Regions from separate parts of the Streptomyces sp. NPDC002574 genome, predicted to be linked through region 1. Evidence: riboswitches for the same ligand, from Rfam matches in the RefSeq annotation. Region 1 holds a riboswitch; each other region holds the start of a gene.
What was found. A riboswitch is a leader RNA that binds a small molecule or an ion and turns the genes downstream of it on or off. The one in region 1 is predicted to bind thiamine pyrophosphate.
Positions count from the first base shown of each region.

Region 2: linked by a shared signal. The riboswitch ahead of ACFYXS_RS09495 (thiamine ABC transporter substrate binding subunit) and the one ahead of thiC (phosphomethylpyrimidine synthase ThiC) in region 1 are both predicted to bind thiamine pyrophosphate.
Region 3: linked by a shared signal. The riboswitch ahead of thiO (glycine oxidase ThiO) and the one ahead of thiC (phosphomethylpyrimidine synthase ThiC) in region 1 are both predicted to bind thiamine pyrophosphate.
Region 4: linked by a shared signal. The riboswitch ahead of ACFYXS_RS33905 (purine-cytosine permease family protein) and the one ahead of thiC (phosphomethylpyrimidine synthase ThiC) in region 1 are both predicted to bind thiamine pyrophosphate.

Region 1 is NZ_JBIARB010000012.1:48,028-55,055, reverse strand. It holds gene ACFYXS_RS27960 (metallophosphoesterase) at 1-672, shown strand, start outside; gene ACFYXS_RS27955 (hypothetical protein) at 831-1,691, shown strand; gene thiC (phosphomethylpyrimidine synthase ThiC) at 1,791-3,536, opposite strand; TPP riboswitch at 3,528-3,655, opposite strand; gene ACFYXS_RS27945 (YibE/F family protein) at 3,718-5,040, shown strand; gene ACFYXS_RS27940 (hypothetical protein) at 5,067-5,267, shown strand; gene ACFYXS_RS27935 (SPFH domain-containing protein) at 5,389-6,852, shown strand; gene ACFYXS_RS27930 (DUF5326 family protein) at 6,898-7,028, opposite strand, start outside.
Region 2 is NZ_JBIARB010000003.1:561,788-568,815, reverse strand. It holds gene ACFYXS_RS09510 (LOG family protein) at 1-290, shown strand, start outside; gene ACFYXS_RS09505 (ABC transporter ATP-binding protein) at 456-1,484, opposite strand; gene ACFYXS_RS09500 (ABC transporter permease) at 1,484-3,115, opposite strand; gene ACFYXS_RS09495 (thiamine ABC transporter substrate binding subunit) at 3,175-4,251, opposite strand; TPP riboswitch at 4,243-4,347, opposite strand; gene rlmN (23S rRNA (adenine(2503)-C(2))-methyltransferase RlmN) at 4,417-5,523, opposite strand; gene ACFYXS_RS09485 (hypothetical protein) at 5,835-6,326, shown strand; gene ACFYXS_RS09480 (MFS transporter) at 6,517-7,028, opposite strand, start outside.
Region 3 is NZ_JBIARB010000009.1:303,980-311,007, forward strand. It holds gene ACFYXS_RS23895 (Rv2175c family DNA-binding protein) at 1-197, opposite strand, end outside; gene ACFYXS_RS23900 (NAD(P)/FAD-dependent oxidoreductase) at 298-1,509, opposite strand; TPP riboswitch at 1,591-1,703, shown strand; gene thiO (glycine oxidase ThiO) at 1,701-2,858, shown strand; gene thiS (sulfur carrier protein ThiS) at 2,864-3,064, shown strand; gene ACFYXS_RS23915 (thiazole synthase) at 3,070-3,870, shown strand; gene pknB (Stk1 family PASTA domain-containing Ser/Thr kinase) at 4,001-5,920, shown strand; gene ACFYXS_RS23925 (deoxyribonuclease IV) at 5,944-6,804, shown strand; gene ACFYXS_RS23930 (DUF4396 domain-containing protein) at 6,909-7,028, shown strand, end outside.
Region 4 is NZ_JBIARB010000017.1:120,584-127,611, forward strand. It holds gene ACFYXS_RS33890 (cytochrome bc complex cytochrome b subunit) at 1-212, shown strand, start outside; gene thiE (thiamine phosphate synthase) at 209-874, opposite strand; gene thiM (hydroxyethylthiazole kinase) at 871-1,680, opposite strand; gene ACFYXS_RS33905 (purine-cytosine permease family protein) at 1,724-3,124, opposite strand; TPP riboswitch at 3,116-3,209, opposite strand; gene ACFYXS_RS33910 (YceI family protein) at 3,338-3,937, opposite strand; gene ACFYXS_RS33915 (SDR family oxidoreductase) at 4,087-4,833, opposite strand; gene ACFYXS_RS33920 (L-aspartate oxidase) at 4,942-6,642, opposite strand; gene ACFYXS_RS33925 (NAD(P)/FAD-dependent oxidoreductase) at 6,755-7,028, opposite strand, start outside.

The DNA of each region.
Region 1 (7,028 bases):
GGCCCGGACGGCGTCGGCGTCATCGACCTGGTCATGCAGTTGTCCGCCGAGGCCGCCGCGGCCGGCGGCTACACCCGCGCCCTCATGGGCAACCACGAGCTGCTGCTCTACGGCGCCCACCGCTTCGGCGACACACCGGTGAACTCCGCCGCCGGCACCGCCACCTTCCTGGCCGCCTGGCGCCTCAACGGCGGCCAGACCAGCGACATGGAGCGGCTCGAGGACCACCACATCGCCTGGATGTCCCGGCTGGACGCGGCCGCCCTCGCCGACGGCCACCTCCTGCTGCACTCCGACACCACGGCGTACCTGGAGTACGGCGAGACCATCGACGCCATGAACGACACGGTCACCGGCATCCTGCAGCGCGGCGACGCCGACGAGTGCTGGGAGCTGTTCCGCAAGTTCACCCGGCGCTTCGCCTTCCGCGGCGAGGCCGGGGCGCAGGCGGCCCGGGAACTGCTGGACACCTACGGCGGCCGGCGCGTCGTGCACGGCCACAGCCCCATCCCGTACCTGCTCGGCGAGGTCGGCGGGGAGAACACCCCGGACTCCCCCGACCGGACCACCGTGATCGAGGGACCGCACGTCTACGCCGACAACCTCGCGGTGGCCATGGACGGCGGGGTCACCATGGACGGCAAACTCCTGGTCGCACGCCTGCCGTTGTAGCCCCCGAAACCCCCATTTTCCGGAAACACTCTGTCACCCCGTCACCTCCGCGCTCTACCATCGGGGTATCCGTAGGCAGCTTCTCCTCCGCTTCCGCCCAGCCGGTCCGGAACTCCAGCGCGGACTTCGGGGCGGCACCGGAGACGGAGCATCGGGGGATGCACATGAACAGCGCTCCACATCTGCTGGCCGAGGACCGCCCGGAGTTCGAGCGCGTCCTCGACAGGGCCCTGCACTCGGAGGGCACCCGGGCCGCCCTCGCGGACGCCCGGAACCCGCTCAACACCGAGCAGTTGCGCACCATGGCGCTCAGCGCCGCCGCGCCGATCTCCGCCTGCGCGGCCCCGGAGTACGAGAGTTACGTCAAGGCCCGTGAGGCGCTGTCCGAGCAACGCCGCGAGCAGCGGGTCGCCGCCGTCTCCGGCATCGGGTACGCCGCCGCCGCACCGGGCGTCGCCGACGGCTCGGGTGCCGGGCTGTTCGCGATCGTCGCCGTCCTCACACCCGTCCTCGCCGGCACCGCCGCCGTGATCTTCCTCGTCCTGGGCTACGCCCTGGCGCTCGGCCACCCCGAGCCGGACATCGCCGGTCCGTTGCGTCAGGCCGGCTGGCTCTTCGCGGCGGTCGCCGCCTGCGGCGTCGTCGTCGGCATGATCGGCCTGCTCCTCACGGCCCTGCGCAACGACCCCACCGCCGAGGGCGACCACCCACCCGACGAACCGCCCGAGATCGCCGCGGCGCGCGAGATCTGGCGCCGGGCCCTGCTGGAACGCGGCCTCCAGCCCTTTCTGGACGCGGCCCTGGCCAAGGCCGCCGGCTCCGCCCCGCCGCCCCCACCGGACCGCCAGGGCGGCGACGGCAACCACCGCATGCCGCGCCTGGGTTACTCCCGCCCCGACTTCACCAGCCCCGGCCCCGAGTCCTCCCCGGAACCCGGGCACCGGTTCACCAGTCCCGACTTCTCCAGCCCCGACTTCTCCAGCCCGGACTACGGGGGCCCCGACCACGCCCCCAACTGACCGCCGCACGACGGCCCGGTCCACCGGCCGCGGACGGCCCCCGTCCCCGCGTCGCCGCGGGACCGGGGGCCGTGTCGTTCGCTTCCGTGCGGGGCGGGCTCAGTCCGCCAGCGGCAGGTAGACCCGGTTGCCCGAGGCGGCGAACTCCCTCGACTTCTCCGCCATGCCGGCCTCGATCTCCTCGGCCGTGCCGCCGTGCTGCCGCCTGATGTCCTGGGAGATCTTCATCGAGCAGAACTTCGGGCCGCACATGGAGCAGAAGTGCGCGGTCTTCGCCGGCTCCGCCGGCAGCGTCTCGTCGTGGAAGGCCCGTGCCGTGTCCGGGTCGAGGGCCAGGTTGAACTGGTCCTCCCAGCGGAACTCGAAGCGGGCGTCGGACAGGGCGTCGTCCCAGTCCTGCGCGCCGGGATGGCCCTTGGCGAGGTCGGCGGCGTGGGCGGCGATCTTGTAGGTGATCACGCCGGTCTTGACGTCGTCGCGGTCGGGCAGGCCCAGGTGCTCCTTGGGGGTGACGTAGCAGAGCATCGCCGTCCCCCACCAGGCGATCATCGCGGCGCCGATGCCGGAGGTGATGTGGTCGTAGGCGGGCGCGATGTCCGTGGTCAGCGGCCCGAGGGTGTAGAACGGCGCCTCCTCGCAGATCTCCTGCTGGAGTTCCACGTTCTCGCGGATCTTGTGCATCGGGACATGCCCCGGCCCCTCGATCATGGTCTGCACGCCGTGCCGCTTCGCGACGGTGTTGAGTTCGCCGAGCGTGCGCAGCTCCGCGAACTGGGCCTCGTCGTTGGCGTCGGCGATGGAGCCGGGACGCAGACCGTCGCCGAGGGAGTACGTGACGTCGTAGGCGGCGAGGATCTCGCAGAGCTCCTCGAAGTTCTCGTAGAGGAAGCTCTCCTTGTGGTGCGTCAGGCACCAGGCCGCCATGATCGAGCCGCCGCGGGAGACGATGCCGGTCCTGCGGCGGGCGGTCAGGGGCACGTACCGCAGCAGGACGCCCGCGTGGACGGTCATGTAGTCGACGCCCTGCTCGGCCTGCTCGACGACCGTGTCCTTGTAGATCTCCCAGGTCAGCTCCTCGGCCCTGCCGTCGACCTTCTCCAGGGCCTGGTAGAGGGGCACGGTGCCGATGGGGACGGGGGAGTTGCGCAGCACCCACTCGCGGGTGGTGTGGATGTTGCGGCCGGTGGACAGGTCCATCACCGTGTCGGCGCCCCAGCGGGTGGCCCAGGTCATCTTCTCCACCTCCTCCTCGATGGAGGAGGCGACGGCGGAGTTGCCGATGTTGGCGTTGACCTTCACCAGGAACCGCTTGCCGATGATCATCGGCTCGGTCTCCGGGTGGTTGACGTTCGCCGGCAGCACCGCCCGGCCCGCCGCGATCTCCTCGCGGACGACCTCGGGGGCGACGTCCTCGCGGATCGCGACGAACTCCATCTCCGGGGTGATCTCGCCGCGTCGGGCGTACACGAGCTGGGTGACCGCCCGCCCGTCCCGTCCGCGCCGGGGCAGGCGCGGACGGCCGGGGAAAACGGCGTCCAGGTTGCGCAGCCCGCCGCGGGGCGAGGTGTGCTTGATGCCGTCGTCCTCGGGGCGGACGGGACGGCCGGGGTACTCGTCGGTGTCGCCGCGGGCGACGATCCAGTTCTCGCGCAGCGGCTCCAGGCCGCGGCGCACGTCGGTGGTGACGGTGGGGTCGGTGTACGGTCCGGACGTGTCGTACAGCGTCACGTCCCGGCCGTTGGTGAGGTGCACCCGGCGGACGGGGACCTCGATGTCCGGGCGTGACCCGGTCACATAGCCCTTGTGCCAGCCGATGTCGCGCGCGTTCGCATCGCGCATGGTCATGAGACCCACTCCCTACGCCGGCATTACCCGGTAACAGGTTCAGCGGTCGACGCAGCTGGTGGCCCTCGGCCGGTCAGCGCCCTCTCAGCCCGGTGCTCCGAGCTCCCGCGGTGTGCAAAGGTGCGACCACGCTAGCGGGTCTTCTCCGACGCACACCAGGGGGCCTTGGGATGATCGGCGCGTGGACTCCCCTCATGCGCAACCCCAGCCCCACGGGCACAGCCACGGGCACAGCCATGGCCACGGTCCCGTGCCGCCGGTCTCCCGGCACCTGCGGAAGGTCATCGCCGCGGTCCTGATCCCGTTCGTCGCCGCGGTGGTGGTCGGCCTCGTGGTGCTCTGGCCGAACGGGGTGCCGGCCCACAAGCGGACGGGCGTCGGATTCGACCAGCAGACGCAGTCGGGCCGGGTGGTGCGGGTCGAGAACGTCAAGTGCGCGGACGTCAACGCCGAGCCGAACAACCCCGGCGGGCCCGGCGCGACGCCGTCCGGCGGGCCGTCTCCCGCCCCGTCGGCGGCCCCGTCGATCTGCGAGCGGGCGACCATCCGGGTCACCTCCGGCAAGGACACCGGCCGTACCTTCACCGAGATCGTGCAGCCGAGCCAGACCCGGCACTACACGGAGGGGCAGAAGGTCCTCCTGTCCTACGCGCCCGCCGCGCCCAAGGAGTTGCAGTACTCGGTCGCCGACGTGGACCGGTCGCTGCCGCTGTGGCTGCTCGCCGGTCTCTTCGCGGCGGCGGTGGTCCTGGTCGGGCGGCTGCGCGGGATCCTGGCGCTGGTGGCGCTGATCATCAGTTTCGCCGTGCTGACGCTGTTCATCCTCCCGGCGATCCTGCACGGCAGTGATCCGCTGCTGGTCGCGGTCGTCGGCGGCAGCGCCATCATGCTGATCGCGCTCTACATGTGCCACGGCCTCAACGCCCGTACCTCGGTGGCCGTCCTCGGCACGCTCTGCTCGCTGCTGCTGATCGCGCTGCTGGGCTCGGTGTTCATCGACTGGGCGGTGCTCAGCGGCAACACCTCGGACGAGACCGGGCTGATCCACGACCTCTACCCGGGCATCGAGATCCACGGCCTGCTGCTGGCGGGCATCGTCATCGGCTCGCTCGGTGTCCTGGACGACGTGACGGTCACCCAGACCTCGGCCGTGTGGGAGCTGCGGGAGGCCGATCCGAGCGCCGGCCGGCGGAAGTTGTACCGGGCGGCGATGCGCATCGGGCGGGACCACATCGCCTCGGTGGTCAACACCCTGGTGCTGGCGTACGCGGGCGCCGCGCTCCCGCTGCTGCTGCTCTTCTCCATCGCGCAGCGCGGCGTGCTGGCGGTGGCCGGCAGCGAGCTGGTCGCCGAGGAGATCGTCCGGACCCTGGTCGGCAGCATCGGGCTGGTGGTGGCGGTGCCGCTGACGACCGCGCTGGCCGCGCTGGTGGTGTCGGCGGACCGCTCGGGGAGGGACACTGTCCCCACGGGCGGCGGGCGCCGCCGGCGGCGGGCGCGCTGAGTTCCGCGAGTACGGGGGTGGGCAGGGTGATCGGGCTTCAGGGGAGGGTGACCGGCACGGTCGGCCCGGAGCTGGTCGGCGAGGTGATCGTGCAGGTCCGCGGGGGTGCGGAAGCCTTCCTCGCATACCCGGCGACCGCGGGGGAGCGCATCGCGAAGGGCACGGTCGTGGTGGTCGTCGAGTACCTGCCGCCGCGGACCGTGTACGTCGTACCGGCGTACGGCTGAGGGGAGTCGGGCGCGTTCGTATCAAGAACGCGACAAGGATGCGCCAGGATCTTCCGGTGCGTCTTGCGCAGGCGCACACTCCCGTACGCGGCCCCGATCGGGGCCAATCGTAAGGGGGCGTATGCCGATGGTGATCGGCGTCGCGGCGGGCGCGGTGCTCGTCGCTCTCATTGTGTTGATCGTGCTGTTCCGGCTCATGTGGCGGGTTGCCGAGCCGAACGAGGCACTGGTCATCTCGGGTTCCAAGCACCGTGCGGACGGTGTCGGGGAGGGCATGGGATTCCGCGTCGTCACCGGTCGCGGAACGCTGGTGATGCCCGGTGTCCAGGTGGTGCGGAAGCTGTCGCTCGACCTCAACGAGGCCGAACTGAACGTGGACTGCGTCACGCAGCAGGGCATCCCGCTCAAGGTGCACGGCGTGGTGATCTTCAAGGTCGGCGACGACTTCGTGTCGATCGCCAACGCCGCGCGGCGTTTCCTGGACCAGCAGAAGTTCATGGCCGAGCGTGTGCACAACGTCTTCGCCGGTCATCTGCGGTCCATCGTGGGCGGGTTGACGGTGGAGCAGATGATCCGTGACCGGGAGCGGCTGACGGCCGAGACCCGGGCGGCGTCGGGCTCGGAGATGGAGAAGCTCGGCCTGATCATCGACTCGCTGCAGATCCACGAGATCGTCGACCCGACCGGGTACATCAAGAACCTCTCCGCCCCGCACGCGGCCGCCGTCCACCGCGACGCCCGTATCGCGCAGGCGGAGGCGGACCGGATGGCCACCGAGGCCGAGCAGCAGGCCGCGGCCCGGATGGCGGAGGCCACCCGGGACAGCCAGATCCTCCAGGCCGGTTACATGGCCGAACGGGACAAGGCCACCGCGTCCGCGCAGCAGGCGGGCCCGCTCGCCGACGCCGCGGCCCGGCAGGAGGTCGTGGTGCAGGAGACCCGGGTCGCCGAACTGGAGGCACAGCGCCGCGAGCAGCAGCTCCAGGCGGACGTCCGCAAGCCGGCGGACGCCTCCGCGTACGAGAAGCGGACGCTGGCCGAGGCCGAGCGCGACGCGCGGATCTCGGCGGCCGAGGCGAAGGCCAAGGAGACCGAACTGGCCGCGATCGCCGAGGCGAACCGGGTGAAGTCGGCCGCCGCCGCGCAGGCGGAGCAGACCAAGCTCAGCGGTATGGCGAGCGCCGCGGCCACCCGGGCCACGGGTGAGGCCGAGGCCGCGGCCACGCAGGCCCGCGGTCTGGCGGAGGCCGAGTCCGCGAAGGCGAAGGGTCTGGCGGAGGCCGAGGCGATCAAGGCGCGGGCCGCCGCGCTGGCGGAGAACCAGGAGGCGGTCGTCGCCCAGCAACTGGCCGAGAACTGGCCGGAGATCGTCCGGGCCGGCGCGTCCGCCTTCGGCAACGTCGACCACATGGTGCTGCTCAACGGCGCCGACGGCATGTCCGAGATGTTCGCCAAGGCGCTCACCATGGGCGGCACGGGCCTGGGGCTGGCCCGTCAGCTGCTCGCCCAGATGAACGGTGGGGCCGAGCCGTCGTCCAATGGCTCGGCGCCGCAACGCCCCGAGCGCGTCCCGCTCAAGGACTGAGCGGCGCGCTCCCGCGGGGTCCGGTCTTCGCCGGGCCCCGCGGGGTCACCACCTGTCGTGGGAGTCCGAAGACGAGGACGACGAGGTGACCTTCTTCACGACGAACACCAGGCCGCCGACGAGCGCCACGAAGATCAGCACCTTGAACAGCAGCCAGAACAGGAAGCCGACCGCGC
Region 2 (7,028 bases), on a different contig from region 1:
AGGACGGCCTGCTGGCCCGCTGCACCGCGGGCGTGGTGTTCCTCCCGGGCGCGGCCGGCACCGTGCAGGAGATCTTCGACAACACCACGCCCAACTACTACGAGTCGAACGGCGCCCCGCGCCCCATGGTGCTGGTCGACGAGGAGCACTGGACGACCCGCCTCCCGGCCTGGCCGCTCCTCCAGTCGCTCGCCGCGGGCCGCAGTATGGCGCCGCGCATCGCGCTGGTCGACTCCATCGAGGACGCCCCCAGGGCGCTGGCACGCCTGTCGGCGGAAGCGGACCGGTAGACCTGCGTCCCGGCCCCCGCGGTGCGGGGGCCGGCCGGGACGCGATCGCGCACCAGGCGGCGGACACGACCCGCCCCTACTGCCGGGGCGCGGACCCGAGCCGGCGTGTCGCCCGGCGCCACCCGGCGCCGGTCCACCCGCACTCGCTCGTCCGGTGCACCGGCCTCAGGAGTCCCCGAGCACGACGATCTCGTCGGCGCCGAAGGCGACGCCGACCGTCTCCCCTTCGGCGGGCGCGTCGCGCAGGGCGCACGCGGCCTCCAGGCGCGGCCCACCGGCGGGCTCCAGCAGGAGGGTGACCTGGTCGCCGCGGAAGGTGCGGGCGACCACCGTGCAGGGCAGTCCCTGTTCCGCGGGCACGAGCCGCACCCCGGCGGGACGCACCAGGAGCCGGCCGGGCCCCTGCGGCGACCCGGGCGGTACGGGGATCTTGCCCCAGGGGGTGTCGGCGGCGTCGCCGATGACGGTCACGGCCGGCACGTTGCCGAACCCGAGGAAGCGGGCCACGAACTCCGACGCGGGCCGGCGCCACACCTCCAGCGGCGTGCCGGCCTGTTCGACGCGCCCGTCGCGCATGACGACGACGCGGTCGGCGAGCGCGAAGGCCTCGCCCTGGTCGTGGGTGACGGCGAGCACGGTCGTGCCCAGCCGGCGGAAGAGTTCCCGCAGTTCGACCACGAGACGTTCGCGCAGCCCGCGGTCGAGCTGCCCGAGCGGCTCGTCCAGCATGAGCAGTCGCGGCTCGGGCGCGAGCGCGCGGGCCAGCGCGACCCGCTGCTGCTCACCGCCGGACAGGGACGCCACGGCACGCCGCTGCGCGCCGGGGAGTCCGACCAGCTCCAGCAACTCCCCCACCGCGCGCTCGCGTTCACCTCGTTCCGTGCCGCGCACGCGCAGGCCGAAACCGACGTTGCCCGCGACGTCGTGCTGCGGGAAGAGCTGGTGGTCCTGGAACATCAGGCCCACCCCGCGCCGGTGCACCGGCACGCCCGTCTGGTCCCGTCCGCCGAGCAGGACGCGCCCGGCATCCAGCGGCTGCAGACCGGCCACGGCCCGCAGCATCGTGGACTTGCCACCGCCGCTGGGCCCGAGCACGCACACGGTCTCGTGCTCGGCCACGTCCAGGTCCACGGCGTCCAGGGCGGCCCGTCCGCCGAAGCGCACGGTCGCGCCGTCCAGTCGCAGCAGGGCCATCAGAACTCCCCCGAACCGTCGTCGCTGTGGACGCCGTGCATGCGGATACGTTCCAGCGCCAGCAGCGCGCCCGCGCACACCAGCATGAGCACGGTGCTCAGCGCCATCGCCTGCCCGTGGTTGAGCTCGCCCGCCCGGCCCAGCAGCCGGGCCACCGCGACCGGCAGCGTGGGGTTGTCGGGCCGCGCGATGAAGACCGTCGCCCCGAACTCGCCCAGCGAGACGGCGAAGGCGAAGCCCGCCGCCACCAGCAGGGACCGCCGCACGAGTGGCAGGTCCACCTCGCGCCACGCGCGCAGCGGCGACGCGCCGAGCACCGCGGCCGCCTCGCGCAGCCGCTCGTCCACGGCACGCAGCACCGGCAGAACGGTGCGCACCACGAAGGGCACGCCGACCAGCGCCTGGGCGAGCGGTACGAGGATCCACGAGGACCGCAGGTCCAGCGGGGGTTCGTCGAGGGTGATCAGGAAGCCGAAGCCGATGGTGACGGCCGAGGTGCCCAGCGGCAGCATCAGCAGCGCGTCGAAGCCGCGGACGAGCCGACCGGCGCGCCGGGTGAGCGCGGCCGCCGCCAGACCGCCGACGACCAGGGCGATCGCGGTGGCCGCGGCGGCGTACTCCAGTGAGTTCCACACCGCGCTCACCGGCGCGACCCCGAAGGTGCCGCCACCCGCGCCCGCCGAGCCGAGCGCGCGGTAGAAGTCCAGGCCGTAGCCGTCGGGGCCGTCCAGCGACCGCTCCACCAGCACGCCGAGCGGCACCAGGATCAGCAGCGCGGCCGGCCCGAGCGTCCCGGCCAGCAGCGCCCACTCGCCCGTGCCGCGCGGCCGCCTTGCCGTTCCGGCCGGGTCGACCAGCCGCAGCGCGCTCTCGCGGCGGCGAACGGTCCGGGCGTGCACGGCCAGGATGCCGGCGACGGCGGCGAACTGGACGATCGTCAGCACGGCGGCCGTCGGCAGGTCCAGCAGTTGGGCGGTCTCCCGGTAGATCTCCACCTCCAGGGTGGAGTAGGTGGGCCCGCCGAGGATCTGCACGACACCGAAGGAGGTGAAGGTGAAGAGGAACACCATGACCGCGGCCGCCGCCACGGCCGGCGCGAGCGCCGGCAGCGTCACGCGCCGCCACGCCGAGAACCGCCCGGCGCCCAGTACCCGCGCGGCCTCCTCCTGCCGTGGGTCGAGCTGCGACCACAGGCCGCCCACGGTCCGTACCACCACGGCGTAGTTGAAGAAGACGTGCGCCAGCAGGATCGCCCACACCGTGGTGTCCAGGCGCACCCCCCACAGCTCGTCCAGCAGTCCGCCCCGGCCCAGCAGCGCGAGGAACGCCGAGCCGACGACCACCGTCGGCAGCACGAAGGGCACGGTCAGCACCGCCCGCAGCAGGTGCCGCCCGGGGAAGTCGAAGCGCGCGAACGCATAGGCGCCCGGCAGGGCGATCGCCAGGGTGAGCACGGTCGAGGCGGCCGCCTGCCAGCAGGTGAACCACAGCACGTGCAGGATGTCGGGGTCGCCCAGCACGTCCGCGAACCGCCCCAGCCGCCACCGGCCGCCCTCGTGGAGCCCGCGGGTGACGATGGCGGCGACCGGATAACCGAAGAACACCGCGAAGAAGGCGGCCGGCAGGGCCATCAGGCCGAGTCGCACGGCGTGCGGCCGCAGGGCCGCCGCCTTCTTCCGGGGCGCTCCGGTTACTTCAGCACGAGCGAGGACCACGTCTTGACCCACTGCTCACGGTTCGCGGCGATCCTCTTCGGCTCGACGGTCGCGGAATCGCTGATCACCGGCGCGTACTTGGTGAAGACCTCGGGCAGCTTCGCGTCGTCCCGGGCGGGGTTGACGAACATGGTGAGCGGCATGTCCTCCTGGAAGGTGCGGCTCAGCAGGAAGTCGACCAGCGCCTTTCCGCCCTCGGTGTTCTTCGCGCCGTCCAGCAGCCCGGCGAACTCGATCTGCCGGAAGCAGGTGGCCGTGGCCACGCCCGTCGGGCCCTCCTCGGGCTGCTCCTTGAGTGCGAGCACCTCGGCGGGCGGGCTGGACGCGTACGACACGACCAGCGGCTTGTCGCCCTTGCCGCCGCCGGCGCCGGAGAAGTCGTCGTAGTAGGCCTGCTCCCAGCCGTCGACGACCTGGACGCCGTTGGCCTTCAGCTTGGTCCAGTAGTCCTGCCAGCCCTCGTCCCCGTACTTCGCGGTGGTCGCCAGCAGGAAGGCCAGGCCCGGGGAGGAGGTCGCGGCGTTCTCCGTGACCAGCAGGTCCTTGTACGCCGGCTTGACCAGGTCGTCGAAGGTCTGCGGGACGGGCACCTTGTGCGCGGCGAACCAGGCGCGGTCGTAGTTGACGCACACGTCGCCGAAGTCGATGGGCGTGACGCGGTGCTCGGCGGCGTCGAGTTGGAGGGCGGCGGGGACCTTGTCCAGGTCCTTCGCCTCGTACGGCGTGAACAGGCCGTTGTCCAGGGCGCGGGAGAGCAGGGTGTTGTCCACGCCGAAGAAGACGTCGCCCTGCGGATTGCCCTTGGAGAGGACGGCCTGGTTGACGGCCGCGCCCGCGTCGCCGCCGCGCAGGACCTTCACCGTGTATCCGGTCTGCTGGGTGAAGGCCTTCAGCACGGCCTTCGAGGCGGCGAAGGAATCGTGGCTGACCAGAGTGACGGTCTTGGAACCGCCACCGGCGGCGGAATCCTCGCCTCCGCCACAGGCCGCGAGGGACGCGGCGCCGAGCGCGACAACGAGGGCGGTGCCGGCGGCACGCCGGATGGTGCTCATCAAGTGACTCCCTACGCCGGTATGACCCGGATCAGGTTCGAGGGTCTGCGGCCGTGCCGCACTCTCAGCGCTGTGTGCGCTCCCCTGTCGGATGTTCTTTTGTCGACCGTTCACGGCCGTTCACGGCAAACCGCCGCAATCGACCGTCACCCTAGCAAGCGCCTCTCAGCGCTCGGAAGCCGCCAACTGCCCGCAGGCCCCGTCGATCTCCTGGCCCCGGGTGTCCCGCACGGTCACCGGCACGCCGTGCGCCTCCAGCGCCGCGACGAACGCCCGCTCGTCCTCGGGCCGCGACGCCGTCCACTTCGAACCCGGCGTCGGGTTGAGCGGGATCAGGTTGACGTGCACGCGCTTGCCCTTGAGCAGCCGGCCCAGCAGATCGGCGCGCCAGGCCTGGTCGTTGATGTCCCGGATCAGCGCGTACTCGATCGAGACCCGGCGCCCGGACACGTCCGCGTAGTGCCACGCGGCGTCCAGCACCTCACGCACCTTCCAGCGCGTGTTCACCGGCACCAGGGTGTCGCGGAGCTCGTCGTCGGGCGCGTGCAGCGACACCGCGAGACGGCACTTGAAGCCCTCGTCCGCGAACCGCAGCATCGCCGGCACCAGGCCGACCGTGGAGACGGTGATGCCCCGCTGCGACAGCCCCAGGCCGTCCGGCTCGGGGTCGGTCAGCCGGCGGATGGCGCCCACCACCCGCTTGTAGTTCGCCAGCGGCTCGCCCATGCCCATGAAGACGATGTTCGACAGCCGCGCCGGCCCGCCCGGGATCTCCCCGTCGCGCAGCGCCCGCATGCCCGCCACGATCTGGTGCACGATCTCGCCGGTGGACAGGTTCCGGTCCAGCCCGGCCTGCCCGGTCGCGCAGAACGGGCAGTTCATGCCGCAGCCCGCCTGGGAGCTGATGCACATCGTCACGCGGTCCGGGTAGCGCATCAGCACCGACTCGACCAGCGTCCCGTCGAACAGCCGCCACAGCGTCTTGCGCGTCGTGTCGTTGTCCGTGCTGCTGTGCCGCACGACCGACATCAGGTCCGGCAGCAGCCCCTCCGCCAGCTTCCCGCGCGCCGCCGCCGGAATGTCCGTCCACGCGGCCGGGTCGTCCGTGTACCGCGCGAAATAGTGCTGCGACAGCTGCTTGGCCCGGAACGGCTTCTCCCCCAGCTCCGCGACCACCTCCCGCCGCTCGTCGGGCGTGAGGTCGGCAAGGTGCCGCGGCGGCTTCTTGGCGGCGCGCGGCGCGACGAAGGTGAGTTCTCCGGGTACAGGCATGGTCCATCCAGTGTCGCAGATCGTTTGGGGCCTCCCCGTTCGGCCGGGTGAGGCTCCCGTCACTCTCAGGCGTCCTCCGTCATCGCCGCGCGATCCCGCACGGCTCCGGGACGGCCCCGGTGGCGATCACTCGGCAGACTTCGACCACTGGCCCCGTCGCACCTCGCCCGCGACGCGGACTCGCGGAACAGGCGGCTCCACGTCGAAAAATCGGCAGCCGGCGAAGGGGTCGGGACACGAGTAGCTGGTTCTGCGCTCCGCAGTATGCGCGGAACGCACGCCACGGCATCAGCCGGCGGGAGGGGAGAGCGATGCCTGAGCAGGACGGCAAAGTCGGCGTCTGGTACGTCGATGCACAGGGTCTCGTCCTGGGCTACGCACTGACCGTCATCCCCGCGGTGGCGGCAGTGGTTCGCCGGCTCTCCGTTGCCATCCACCGGGATGCCGAGCACGTGTCATCCGCGGCCCTGATCACGGCGATCGCCGTCGGCGCCGGGCTGTTCTCGTGGTGGAACCTGCTCCGAGTGCGGTGGGAACTCACCGCTGACATGATCACCATGGTCAACCCCTGGGGAACGCAGCGTCTTCCGTGGACCCGTGTCAGCGCGCTCACGCACGGGAGTTGGGGCGCGCGGTTCCATACGGTCGAAGGGGTCACGTGCACGGCGTACGCGCTCAGCGACCTGGCCGCAGGCCGCCGCCAGGACAGGCGATTGGCGGAACTCCAGCGGACAGCCGGACTCCGACTCCGGGAAAAGCGCCCCCTCAGGAGCGAGGGGGAGCGATCGCGTGACGAGTCCTAACCGCCCACGATCATGAAAAAGGAGAGCGGCGAGCCGATGATGCCGCCAATGACGAGCTCCAGATGAGCAGGAACGGGCCCGGACCGGGCTCTGTCTGGCCCGCGATGGTCATCACCCGTGCATCCTCGACGCCGTCACGGAGATCGGTCAACGGTCGCCGACGTCGTCATGGCGCCGGGGCACGGCATGCTCACGTACGGTCGAGGATTTCGGGGACGCCGTCCGCCGCGCGCTGCGCGGCCGGGGCCGAACGGGCCACGGCACCACCGGTCTTACGGGATCCGGGACGCCGCGTGCGCGACAGCATGACCAGGCCCAAGAGGAGCGCCGCGGCGAAGAAGGCGCTGAAGCTCGCGGCGCCGGTGAGCAGGCCCGCCGGCAGTCCGTGCGCGGTGACGACCCAGCCCAGCACGGGCGCGCCGACACCTTGGGCGAGGTAGCCGACGAGGTAGCCGCCGGACACCATGCTCGCGCGGTCGCGCGGCGCGGCGTAGGTGTTGAGGACGGTCAGCCCGCCGGCGAAGTCGAAGGCGTAAGCCGCGCCCGCGCACGCGGACGCGAGGAAGAAGACCGCCATCGAGTGGGTGGCGCTGGTGACGACGAAGAGCCACACAGCGGCGACCGAGACCACCGCGCCGACCGTCACCAGGGTCCACGGCCCCAGACGCCGGGCCAGCAGGGCGCTGACCGCGATGAACGCCG
Region 3 (7,028 bases), on a different contig from region 1:
TTCACGATCTTCCCGTCGCCGATGAAGTCGGCGGGGACCATCAGCACCCTGTTCTCTCCGCGGCGCACCGCGATGAGCTGCCCTTCCTTGATCAGCTGGCGGACCCGGGTCACCTCCACGTCGAGTTGCTCGGCGATCTCGGGGACGTTGAGCCAGGAGGGTACGAGGGCATCAATCTTTGCGTCGATCTCGGTCACAGGACAAGCGTGCCATCCCGGACCCCTACCGCGGTACTCGTGGCGTCCACCAGGGGCATGCGGGGCGTTCCGCGGGGCCGGCCGCCCGGCCCCGCGGCCGTCAGACGACGGCGGCCCGGAGCTGCACGGCAGGGTCGGCCACCAGGGCCCGGTCGACACGGGCCTCCCGGGCGATGAGCTTGCGGGCCTGGGCGAGGTCGCGCGGACGGCCCACCGCGAACAGGGCGACCAGCACCCCGTCGCGCAGCCACAGCACGGACCAGGCGAGGCCGTCCGGGTCGCCCCGCAGCAGCATCTCGTCGGAGTCGACGTGGTGCCCCGCGTACTGGACGAAGCGGCCGAACTGCTCGGACCAGAAGTACGGGACGGGGTCGTAGACCTCGTCGCCGCCCAGGATGTTGGCGGCCGCTGTGCGGGGCCCCTGGACCGCGTTGTCCCAGTGGTGGATGAGCAGCCGCTGCCCGTACCGGGCGGAGGGGAAGGAGGCGCAGTCGCCGACGGCGTACACGTCGGGCACGGAGGTGCGCAGCCGGTCGTCGGCCAGGACCGACCGGTCCGGGCCGAGGTCGACCCCGGAGCCGGCCAGCCAGCCCGTCGCCGGCCGGGCGCCGATGCCGACGACGACGGCCTCCGCGTCGATCACGCTGCCGTCGGCGAGCCGCACGACGCCCGGCTCGACCGCGGCGACGGCGGCGCCCGTGCGCAGTTCGACGTCGGCCTCCGCGTACCAGCCGCGCATCCGGTCGGCGATCCGCTCGGGCAGCACGCCCGCGAGCGGGCGGTCGGCGGCCTCGACGACGGTCACGGCGCAGCCCGCGTGCCGGGCGGCGGTGGCGAACTCGGCGCCGATCCAGCCCGCGCCGACCACGACCACGGAGTTCCGCGCCTCCAGGACGGGCCGCAGCCGGGCGGCGTCGTCCAGGGTGCGCAGCACGTGCACGCCGGGCACGCCCTCGCTGCCGGGCAGCGTCAGCGGCTCGGCGCCGCTGGCCACGACGAGCTTGTCGTACTCCACCGGTCCCGCGTCGGTGAGCACTCGGCGCTCGTCCGGGCGCAGCGCGCTCGCGTGCCGGCCGAGCAGCAGCTGGACGCCGATGCCGCCGAAGTCCACGTCCAGCAGCGCGCCCGGGCCCTCGTCGGCGCCGAAGAGGACGCCTTTGGACAGCGGGGGCCGGTCGTACGGCGGATGGCGCTCCGCGCCGAGCAGCGTGATCGTGCCGCCCCAGCCCTGCTCGCGCAGGGACACGGCGGTCTGCACCCCGGCCATCCCGGCCCCGACGACGACGACTCGCTGCTCGCTGCTGCTGGTCACGCTGATCACCGTAACGCCGCGCGGCGCGCGGTCCGGTACCGGCGCCCTACTCGCCGTCAGTCGTGCGTACTAAAGTGGCGGTCGAAGCACTCGCGGGAGCCCGGCGCACCGGGCTGAGAGGGCGGCTGGCCGGCCGCCGACCGTACGAACCTGATCCGGGTCATGCCGGCGAAGGGAGGAGCGGTACACCGATGCACCGTCATGACGTGCCCGACACCGTCGTCATCGGTGGCGGGATCATCGGCCTGGTCACCGCCTGGCGGGCGGCCCAACGCGGGCTGCGCACGGTGGTCGCAGACCCCGATCCGGGCGGCGGCGCGGCCCTGGTGGCCGCCGGGATGCTGGCCCCCGTCACCGAGCTGCAGTACGGCGAGCGGGCCCTGCTCGACCTCAACCTCGCCGCGATCCGCCGCTATCCGGCGTTCACGGCCGAGCTGGAGGAGACCACGGGCCTGGACCTCGGCTACCGGACCTGCGGCACCCTCGCCGTGGCCCTGGACGCCGACGACCGCGCCGAGCTGCGCGAACTGCACGCGTTCCAGACCTCCTTGGGGCTGCGGGCAGAGTGGCTGAGCGGACGCGAGTGCCGCCGCCTGGAACCGATGCTCGCGCCCGGCGTCCGCGGCGGCCTGCGCGTCGACGGCGACCACCAGGTCGACCCGCGACGCCTGGTGGCGGCGCTGCTGCGGGCCTGCGAGCTGTCCGGGGTGGCCTTCCGCCGCACGGCGGTGGCCGCGGTGGACGTGGCCGGCGACCGGGCGCGCGGGGTCGTGCTCGACGACGGCAGCGTGCTGGCCGCGGGGCAGACCGTGCTGGCCGCCGGGAGCCGCAGCGGCCGGCTCGGCGGGCTGCCGGAGCGCCTTCTGCCGCCGGTACGCCCGGTGAAGGGCCAGGTCCTGCGGCTGCGGGTGCCCGCGGCGTACGCGCCCTTCCTGTCCCGCACGGTGCGCGCCGTGGTGCGCGGCGCGCATGTCTACCTGGTGCCGCGCGAGAACGGCGAGCTGGTCGTCGGTGCCACCAGCGAGGAGATGGGCTGGGACACCACCGTCACGGCCGGCGGCGTGTACGAGCTGCTGCGCGACGCCCACGAGCTGGTGCCGGGCATCACCGAACTACCGCTGGTGGAAACGGTCGCGGGGCTGCGCCCCGGCTCCCCGGACAACGCCCCGCTGCTGGGCCGCAGCGCGCTGGAGGGCCTGCTCATGGCCACCGGCCACCACCGCAACGGCGTGCTGCTCACCCCGCTGACCGGCGACGTGATGGCCGAGGTGCTGACCGGCGGAGAGCTGCCCGAGGTGGCCCGTCCCTTCTCCCCCGGCCGTTTCACCCCTCAGGAGCAGTACGCATGAACGCGATGACCGTCTCCGTCAACGGCGAGCCGCGCCAGGTGGCCCCTGGCCTCACTCTCGACCGGCTGGTCGCCGGGCTGACCACCGCCTCCTCCGGTGTCGCCGCCGCGCTCAACGAGACCGTGGTGCCCCGCGGGCAGTGGCCCGCCACCGCGCTGACCGACGGCGACCGCGTCGAGGTCCTGACCGCGGTGCAGGGAGGCTGACCCGCATGGCCGACGACCCGCTGACCATCGCCGGCACGGCGTTCGGCTCCCGTCTGATCATGGGGACCGGCGGCGCGCCGAGCCTGGAGGTGCTGGAGCAGGCGCTGCTCGCCTCCGGAACCGAGCTCACCACGGTCGCCATGCGGCGGCTCGATCCCACGGTCAAGGGCTCCGTGCTGTCGGTGCTGTCCCGCCACGGCGTCCGCGTCCTGCCCAACACCGCGGGCTGCCGGACGGCGGGCGAGGCCGTCCTCACCGCCCGGCTGGCCCGGGAGGCACTGGGCACGGACTGGGTGAAGCTGGAGGTGATCGCGGACGAGCACACCCTGCTGCCCGACCCGGTCGAGCTCCTGGACGCGGCCGAGGTCCTGGTCGACGACGGCTTCACGGTGCTGCCGTACACCAACGACGACCCGGTGCTGGCCCGTCGGCTGGAGGACCTCGGCTGCGCCGCGGTCATGCCGCTGGGATCGCCCATCGGCTCCGGGCTCGGCATCCGCAACCCGCACAACTTCGAGCTGATCGTGGAGCGCGCCTCCGTGCCGGTGATCCTGGACGCCGGGGCGGGCACGGCCTCCGACGCGGCCTTCGCGATGGAGCTGGGCTGCGCCGCCGTGATGCTCGCCTCCGCGGTCACCCGGGCGCGGGAGCCGGTGCTCATGGCCGGCGCCATGCGCCATGCCGTGGAGGCCGGCCGCCTCGCGCACCGCGCGGGGCGCATCCCGCGGCGCCGGCACGCCCTGGCCTCCTCGCCGTCCGAGGGCGTCGCGGCCTTCGACCCGGAGCGGCCGGCCTTCGGCGCCTGAGGTGTCGTGCGGTGGTCCGGCGGGCGGCCGGCGCACCGCATCACGGTTTCGTGTCGGTACCGCACGACCGCGACACAACGTTGCCGCGTTAGCCCAAGCGGGTAAAGCGAACACCGTAAACTGCACGTTTGTGGATATGACCCTTCAAGACCCGCTGGTCGGGCGCACGCTCGACGGCCGCTACCGGGTGGAGGCCCGGATCGCGGTCGGCGGGATGGCGACGGTCTACCGGGCACTGGACACCCGTCTGGACCGTGTGCTCGCGCTGAAGGTGATGCACCCGGCGCTGGCGGCCGAGCCCGGCTTCGTGGAGCGCTTCATCCGTGAGGCGAAGTCCGTGGCGCGGCTGGACCACGCCAATGTGGTGCAGATCTACGACCAGGGCACGGACGGCACGTACGTGTACCTGGCGATGGAGTACATCGCCGGCTGCACGCTCCGTGACCTGCTGCGCGACCGGGGCGCGCTGCCGCCCCGCGCGGCGCTGGACATCCTGGAGCCCGTGCTGGCGGCCCTCGGCGCGGCGCACCGCGCGGGCCTGGTGCACCGCGACATGAAGCCGGAGAACGTCCTCATCGGCGACGACGGCCGGGTGAAGGTGGCGGACTTCGGCCTGGTCAGGGCCGTGGACGCGCACACCACGACGACCTCGACCACCGGCGTCGTGCTGGGCACCGTGTCCTACATGGCACCGGAGCAGATCGAGAGCGGCACGACCGACCCGCGCAGCGATGTGTACGCCTGCGGGGTGCTGCTCTACGAGATGCTCACCGGCGGCAAGCCCCGGGCGGGCGGCACGCCGATGCAGGTGATCTACCAGCACCTCAACGAGGACATCCCCGCGCCCTCGGCCACCGTGCCGGGGCTGGCCGCGCAGCTGGACGCCCTCGTGGCGAGCGCGGCGGCCCGCGAGCCCGCGCTGCGTCCCGCGGACGCCGTGGAGCTGCTGGGCCGGTTGCACTCGACACGCGCCGCCCTGAGCCCGGCGCAGCTGGACGCCGTACCGCCCACGGCGCACGCGCCCGCGCCCCCGGCGGCGCCGCGGCCGGCCGGGGCGGAGGAGGCGACGTCCGTGGTGCACCGCACCACGCGGCTGGAGATGCCGCCGGAGCCGACGCGCCGGCAGCCCGTCCCCGGCCCCGGGCACGCGGCCCCCGACGGCGCCCGGCTGCGGGCCCGGCCGGGCATGATCGCCGTGGTGATCGCCCTGCTGCTCGTCGCCGGCATCGGCGCGAGCGTCTGGTACATCAACGACGGCCAGTTCACCAGGACCCCCGCGGTGCTGGACCTGGCGCGGGCGGACGCCGAGAAGCAGCTGCGCGCGGCCGGGCTCAAGGTCGAGGTGGTCGAGGCGTTCGACGCGGCCACGCCGAAGGGCAGGGTCAGCGGTACCGATCCCGGCCCGGGCACGCGGATCCGCGACGACGGCACGGTCACCCTCACCGTCTCCAAGGGGCCGGAGCAGGTGAAGGTGCCGGATGTGACGGGCAGGTCGCTGGCCCGGGCCCGGCAGGACCTGGCGTCCGCCGGCCTGACGGCGGGCCGGGTGACCCGGGAGTTCAGCGACGACGTCCCCCAGGGCGAGGTGATCTCCACCGACCCGGGCAGCGAGACGACCCGCAAGCCGGACTCGGCGGTGGCGCTCGTGGTCAGCAAGGGTGTGCCGGTGGAGATGCCCGACGTCGTCGGCGCCCCGCTGGAGGACGCCCGCAAGGAGTTGCAGGAGGCCGGGCTGCGGGTGCGGGTCGCGCCGCAGCGGGTCTTCTCCGACCAGGCGGACGAGGGCGGGATCGCCGCGCAGAACAAGGACGCGGGGCAGCAGTTGGCGGCCGGCGACACGGTCACCCTGACCGTGTCCAAGGGCCAGCAGATGGTCGATGTCCCGGACGTCGGGGGCAAGGACGTCGAGACGGCCCGCCAGGAGCTGAAGGCCGCCGGATTCGACGTGCGGGTGATCCGCTTCTTCTTCACCGGCGAGGTCAGCAACCAGTCGCCGGCCGCCGGCAGCCAGGCACCGAAGGGGAGCACGATCACGCTGTGGGTGCGCTGAGCGAGTCCCGTGCACCCGCCGTCGTGCGCAATCCGGTCGGCGCCCACGTGCCCGTCGCGGGGGGCCTGGCCGCCACGGGCCTGGCGGCGGCCGCCCGGCTGGGGGCGGAGGCCGTGCAGGTCTTCGTCGCCAACCCGCGCGGCTGGGCCACTCCGGCGGGCGACCCGCGGCAGGACGAGCTCTTCCGCGAGCGCTGCGCCGCGGAGCGGATCCCGGCCTACGTCCACGCCCCCTACCTGATCAACTTCGGTTCGCACACCCCCGCCACCGTCGACCACTCGGTGGTCTCCCTCCGGCACTCGCTGCGCCGGGGCAGGGACATCGGCGCGCTCGGCACGGTCGTGCACACCGGCTCCGCGACCGGCGGACGCGCGCGGGAGACCGCTCTGGCGCAGGTGCGGGAGCGGATGCGGCCGCTGCTCGACGAGCTGACGCACGACGACGACCCCTGGCTGCTGCTGGAGCCCACGGCGGGGCAGGGCTTCTCGCTGTGCGCGCTGGTCGAGGACCTGGGCCCGTACTTCGAGGCGCTCGACCACCACCCGCGCCTCGGGGTCTGCCTGGACACCTGCCATGTCTTCGCCGCCGGGCACGACCTGGCGGCGGCCGGCGGCGTGAAGGCCGTACTGGACGAACTGGTCGCCACGGTCGGCCCGGGCAGGCTGCGGCTGGTCCATGCCAACGACTCCAAGGACGTCGTCGGCGCGCACAAGGACCGTCACGAGAACATCGGCGCCGGTCACATCGGCGCCGCGGCCTTCGCGGAGCTGTTCCACCATCCCGCGGCCGCCGGTGTCCCCCTGATCGTGGAGACACCGGACGGCCCCGACAAGACGGGGATGGCCAGGGACGTGGCGACGCTTCAGGCGCTCCGGGACGTCTGACCCGACTTGTCACCGCCATGGTCAGGAATACCCCACGGGGGTATGTTGTCGTACCGGGCGGCCAAGCTCCCGTCCTTCGGACGCGCACATGAGGGAGATGCACCATGCAGCACCTCGAGCACCCGCAGGAGCCGCACACCTCCACCGCGCACCACCACCCCGCGGCGCCGGCCGGCTGGCCGGACGCCGTCCGTGCGACGCTGCACTGCCTGACCGGCTGCGCC
Region 4 (7,028 bases), on a different contig from region 1:
GCATGCCGAACGGCGAGTACGTCGAGGTCCACCAGGCCCTCAGCCCGGAACGGCTCCGCGCCCTGACGGAGCACGAGCAGTACCTGCCGATCGGCGTCGACAGGACGGACCGCACCCAGCGGTTGCGGGCCAGGCTCAGCGAGGGCCTGTACGGCGAGGGCACGCAGATCCCCAAGCCCGTCGTGCGCGAGCACGAGGAGATCGCCGACTAGACGGGCGACCGGCCCCAGGCGAGGGCGTACGCGCGTGCCGAGGCGCGGGGGTCCTCGGCGGCGCAGATGCCGGACACGACGGCCGCCCCGGCCGCCCCGGCCTCCCGCAGCAGCGGCAGGTCGGCCGGGGTGACGCCGCCGATGGCCACGGCGGGCAGCGCGCTGAGCCGGACGAGACGGGCGAAGCCGTCATGGCCGAGCGAGGGCGGGGCGTCCTGCTTGGTCCGGGTCGCGTGCAGCGCGCCGATGCCGACGTGGTGGACGCCCGCCGGGTCCTCGGCGGCCGCACGCAGTTCGCCGGGGGTGGCGGCGCTGAGGCCCAGCACCGCGTCCTGCCCGATCAGTTCACGGACGGCGGCCGCAGGCAGGTCCGACTGGCCGACGTGGACGCCCGTCACGCGCACGCCGGCGGAGCGAGCGGCCAGGAACACGTCCACCCGGTCGTTGACGATCAGCGCCACGCGTTCGGGGAGGACGGCGGCCACCGCCGCGACCGTGCGCAGGAAATCCCCGCCGTCGGTGTGCTTCTCACGGATCTGCACCGCGGTGACGCCCCCCGCCACCGCCGCGACGACGGTCTCGGCCACGCCGCGGCCCCGGGCCCGGCACTGGGCCGCGTCCGTGACCAGGTAGACCGACAGATCGACCGGTGCCTGCGTCACGACACGGCCGCCCGCTCGGCGAGGTCGGACTCCCGCACCGCGGCGAGCGCGTCCAGGAACGCCACGGCGAAGCTGCCGGGCCCGGAGGACGACTTCGCGGCCAGCTCGGCGGCGACCGTGTAGACGGTGACGGCCGCCACCGTCGAGGCGAACCGGTCCTCGTCCACCGCCGCGAAGGCGGCCATCACGGCGCCCAGCGCGCAGCCCCCGCCCGTCACCCGGGTCAGCAGAATGTCGCCGTTGGCGACGCGGGCCGTGCGCTCCCCGTCGGTGAGGAAGTCCACGGGCCCGGAGACGGCGACCACGCCGCCGGTCTCCCGCGCCAGCCGGTGCGCCGTCTCCTGCGCGGCCTCGACACCGTGGGAGGAGTCCACTCCGCGGCCGCCGTCACCGGCTCCCGCGAGCGCGATGATCTCCGAGGCGTTGCCCCGGACGATCGCCGGGCGCAGTTCCAGGAGCTCGTGCGCCAGCGCGGTGCGCACCGGCAGTGCGCCGACGGCCACGGGGTCGAGCACCCACGGCGTGCCGGCGGAGGCGGCCGCCCGCGCGGCCTCGACCATGGCGGTGCGCTGCTCGGCGTGCGGGGTGCCGAGATTGACCAGGACGCCCGAGGCGATCCGGGCGAACGGGCCGGCCTCCTCCGGGATGTCGACCATGGCGGGTGCGGCGCCCAGCGCCAGCAGGACGTTGGCGGTGAACCCGGTGACCACCGCGTTGGTCAGGCACTGCACCAGCGGGGAGTCGGCCCGTACGCGTGCGAGCGCCTGCGCGGCGAAGGCGGTGTGGTCGGCGGATGTCGGGGGCATCGGTGTCGCTCCTTCGGATGTGGACGGTGTCCGGGCGCGGTGCTCAGGGCCGCCGGCGCAGCCGCAGCGGGGCGTACACCGCGAGTGCCACGAGGAACGCCACGTAGTACGAGAGGTCCGCGCCGTGCAGGGTGGACGCCACCGGCCCCACGTAGAGGCTGGTGTCCATGAACGGCACGGCCGCGGCGAAGGCGGCGGCGAACGCGAGCACGGCGGGCAGGCCGGGCTGGGGCCGGCCGGTCTCCGCGGCGAGGTCGATCGCGGCACCTCCGCGGGCCCGTGCCCGCGCCAGCCAGTCCACGACGACGATCGCCACGAAGCCGGGAATCCAGTAACCGACGAACAGCAGCACGTTCTGGAAGCGGGCCGTGGTGTCGGCGGCGTGCATCCACAGCACCAGGGGGAAGCCGAGGGCGGCGGCGAACGCGGCCGCCACCGGGCGCGGGACGCGCACTCCCGCGGTCTGCAGGGCCAGGGATCCGCTGTAGTCGTTCATGGCATTGCTGCACAGCGCCGCCAGGGCCACGGCGAGCAGTCCGAACGCCCCCAGCGGCCCGCCGCCGAGCAGGTCCGCCACACCCGCGGCGGTCTGGTCGGTGAGGACGGACGCGCCCCACAGTCCGAGCACCTGGACGGCCACGAAGGACACCACCAGGCCGGTCAGGGTGAACCAGAACATGCGCGAGCGCGAGGTGGCCCGTGGCAGGTAGCGGCTGAAGTCGCTGGCGTAGGGGGCCCAGGACAGGGACAGGCTCAGCGCGATGGTGCTGGTCAGGACGAACGCCCCGCCCCGGTCGGCGCCGTGGGCGGAGCCGGTGGTCGCGGGGTGGACGCCGTCGAGCAACTTCCAGGCGATCAGCGCGAACGCGGCGGCGAGCACGAAGGTCATGACGATCTGGAGCCGGTGGATGGCCTCGTAGCCGAGGACGCCGAGAGCGCCCTGGGCGAGCATCATGATCAGGACACCGAGCCAGAAGGGCACGCCGCACAGCCGGGCCAGCGCGTCCCCGCCGAACAGCCCGATCAGCGCGTCCCAGGCGACCGACGACAGCCATTGCAGGACGCCCGGCAGCGCGACCGCGCGGCCGAAGGCGAGCCGGGCCAGCGGCAGCTGCCCCGCGCCGGTCCGGCTTCCCCAGGTGCCCAGGTAGGCGGTCGGTATCGCGCCGATGACGGTGCCGAGGACGACGGCCGCGAGCGCGGTGGCGAAGTCCAGGCCGAGCGCGATGCCGATGGTGCCGGTGAAGACGCCGGTCATGGTGAGGTTGGGGGCGAACCACACGGTGAACAGCCGCCCCGGGCCGCCGTAGCGGTTGCTCTCGGGGACCGGTTGGATGCCGTGCGCTTCGATGCGGAGATCGCCGGGGGCCGCCGGCATGCGCCCGTCGAAGACGGTCTGCCGGCCGTCGGCGGGCAGCCCGCCGGATACATGCGTCCAAGGCATGAAAGACATCCCTCCGCCAGTACGAACTGGTTCAGGTTCGACGGGTGTGATCTCAGCCCTCGATGGGGCACCCCGTGTCCGGTACGACGGACAGACTAACCCGATCGCTCTGCTCAGCGCGTCGACGGGAGGGCATGACAGCAACCGGGCCGGCGGGCAACACGGTCAAATGCCGTCGAATGTCCGCGGCGTGCCGGGCGGCGGTGCTCCTCGTCAGGGGAGGTCCGGCTGCCCGGGCCGCACCGCCGAGATGTCGAACACCAGCTTCACCGTGTCGCCGACCAGGACGTCCCGCGCGCTGGGTGGCGTGTTCCAATTGAGTCCCCAGTCGGAACGCCGCAGGACGGCCGTGCCCTTGAAGCCCACGCGGTACGTGCCGTAGGAGTCCCGGCGGACCCTGCCCGACGCGAGGTCGATGTGCAGGGGCAGGTCGACGTCCTTGATCCGCAGGCTGCCGGACATGCGGAACCGGTCCTCACCGATGTGGACGATGCCGGTGGAACGAAAGCCCATGAGGGGGAACGTCGCCGTGTCGAGGTAGCCGGGTCCGGTCAGGCGGGCGTCCCGCTCGGGCAGACCCGTGCGCAGGCTGCCGGTCCGGACGGTCAGGAACGCCCTGGACCGGGTGGGACGGCGTCCGTCGAGCTGCAGGAGCCCCTCCAGGTCGGTGAACCTCCCGCGCACGTGCGCGACCATCGCGCGCCGGACGGAGAAGCCGATCGTGGTCTTCAAGGGGTCGAGGAGGTAGACGCCGGTCAGTGCGTCACGGGGGCCGTCGCCCGTCAGGGCGGTCTCCATGAAAGTCCTGGGCATCGCGAGCCGGCTCCTTCGTGCCGAGGACGCTCGGTCGACGTACCGCCCGCAGCGGCCGGTAGCGGCGTTCGGTTGCGGCGGGACGCACCCACGTCCCCCAACATGCCGGTGGCCCCTGCCCCCCGACGGGCAGGGGCCACCCGCGGACGTCACTGCTGCCGCGCCTGCCAGTCGGCCAGCCGGGTCCCGGCGAACTGGGCGTCGGGGCCCGGCACGAGCGTGGTCTCCTTCAGTTCGGCCCCGAAGTACCGGGCGTGCGGGTCCGTGACGACCGTGCGGGGGTCGTTCCGGGCGGCGAGTCCCTTGCGGATGACCTCGTCGAGCTGGAACTCGTCGGGCCCGGCGACCTCGACCACGCCGTTGACCGGCGTGCCGACCGCGGCGCGGCCGACGGCCGCGGCCACGTCGTCGGAGTGGATGGGCCGGATCTTGACGGGTGCCAGACGTACGGTGTCGCCCTCGGTGGCCGCGTCCGCGATGCCCTTCATGAACTCGAAGAACTGCGTGGCGTGGACGATGGAGTACGGAATCCCGGATCCGCTGATCAGCTCTTCCTGGACCTGCTTGGCGCGGAAGTACCCGCTCTCCTGGAGCCGGTCGGTGCCGACCACGGAGAGGGCCACGTGGTGCCCGACGCCGGCCTTCGCCTCCTCCTGGAGGAGGTTGGAGGTGGAGGTGCGGAAGAAGTGCATGACGGGCTCGTCCTCGAACGAGGGCGAGTTGGACACGTCGACCACCACCGAGGCACCCTGCAGGACCTCGGCCAGGCCCGTGCCCGTCAGGGTGTCCACGCCGGTGCTGGGCGCGGCCACGACCGCCTCGTGGCCGTGCTCCTGCAGCTTGCCGACCAGCTTCGAGCCGATGAGCCCGGTACCGCCGATGACTACGACCTTCATGAGGGATCCTTTCACTGAATTCTGTACGTACAAGGACAGACCGGGCGGTGACCCCGTGTGTGACAGGGGTCCGGCGGGCCCGCGCGGGAACGCGCGCGGGCCGGGGCGTCACTCGGCGAGCTTTCCCTCGGTCGGGACGTCCTCCATCAGGGAGGCGATCGCCTCGGGAATGGCCGGGATGCTCTCGTGGGTGATCCCCGTCGTCGGGGACCAGACGAGATTCACCTGCAGCGCGGGATCCTGGTCCGGGTAGTCGCTGCGGTTGTGGCAGCCACGGGTCTCACGGCGTTCGAGCGCCGATTCGAGCGTGGCCCGCGCCGCCAGGGCCGCGCCCTTGAGGTCGAAGGCGTGGGCGAGGTCCTGGAAGCCGGCGATGTCGGGGTGGACACCGACGTTCTCCATCCGCTTCTCGACGGCCGAGAGTTCCTCCAGCCCGGTGCGCAGTCCCTGGTCGTCGCGGACGACTCCGGCGTGCTCGGTCATGGTGTTGCGGATGGCCCGCTGGAGGGCGCGGACGTTCTCGGGGCCGTCCGCCGCGAGGAGGTCGTCGATCTCGGCGCGGGCCTGCGCCACGGCGGAGGCCGAGCGCGGCTGCGAGGTCAGCTCCCGGGAGTAGGCGGCCGCCGCCTGGCCCGTGAGGCGGCCGAAGACCAGCAACTCGATGAGGCTGTTGCCGCCGAGCCGGTTGGCCCCGTGCAGCCCGCTGGAGGCCTCGCCGATGGCGTACAGGCCGCGGACGTCCGTGCTGTGGTCCTCGGGCCGCACCCAGACACCGCCCATCGAGTAGTGCGCGGTGGGCGCGATCTCGATCGGTTCGCGGGTGATGTCGAGCATCTGCAGGTCCAGGAGGGTCTGGTAGACCCGGGGGAGCCGCGTCATGATCGTCTGCCGCGGCAGGTGCGAGACGTCGAGCCACACACCGCCCTTGGGGGTGCCGCGGCCTTCCTTGATCTCGGTGTACGAGGCCAGCGCCACGCGGTCGCGCGTGGACAGCTCCATGCGCTCGGGGTCGTAGCGGGTCATGAAGCGCTCGCCGAGCGCGTTGCGGAGGACGCCGCCCTCACCGCGCGCGGCCTCGCTGACGAGCGTGCCGGCCGCGTTCTCCGGCTCGATGATGCCGGACGGGTGGAACTGCACCAGTTCGGCGTCCCGCAGGCGGGCGCCGGCGTCCACGGCCAGGCGGAACGAGTCACCGGTGTTCTCGTCGCGCCGTGAGGACGTGCGCCGCCAGATACGCGTGTGTCCACCCGCCGCGAGGATGACGGCGTCGGCATGGATGAGGTAGCGCGTCCCGTTCGCGACGTCGAAGCCGTACGCACCGAAGACGGCGCCGTCGTGCACCAGGAGCCGGGTGATGTAGACACCGTCGAGCAGCGGGACGTCGAGCTGCTCCGCCCGCCTGATCAGGGTGCGCTGGATCTCCAGACCGGTGTAGTCGCCGGCGAAGGCGGTGCGCCGGAACTTGTGCGCGCCGAAGAACCGTTGGGAGATCCGCCCGTCCTCCTCCCTGGCGAACGCCATGCCGTACCGCTCGAGGTCGTCGATGCCCAGAGCGGCACCCTGGGTGACGGTCCGCACGGTGCGGGGATCGGCGAGCAGATAGCTCTCCTTGAGGGTGTCGGCGGCGTGCTGCTGCCAGCTGTCCTCGGGGTCCATCGTGGCCAGCGCCGCGTTGATGCCTCCGGCGGCGAGTGCCGTGTGGGCGTCCTCCTTGGGCCGCTTGCCGACGGCGAGGACGTCGACACCGGCCTCGGCCAGTTCGATTGCCGCTCGCAGTCCGGCTCCTCCGGTACCGATCACCAGCACCATGGTGGAAAGACGTCGTTCGGTGATAGCCACGGTCTGCTCCGATTGCCTTGGTTGTTGTCAGCTAGGACCAGGGGATCGGGTCATCTGTGACACCCCCGGTGGCGACGGGCCGTCAGGAAACGGCCTGGTCCAAGGGCACGTCGGGGTCGGCCAGGAGCGCCGGGTCCACGTCCGACCGGGAAGTGATCAGGGACCGGATCGGATCCATGACGTCCCACACGTTGACGCTCATGCCGGCCAGCACGCGGTTCCCGGCCGTCCAGAAGGCGATGAACCGCCGCTCGGCCACGTCCCCCCGGAAGACGACGCGGTCGTAGCCGCCGGGCTCGGTGTACCCCGTGTACTCCATGCCGAGGTCGTACTGATCGGTGTAGAAGTACGGCAGC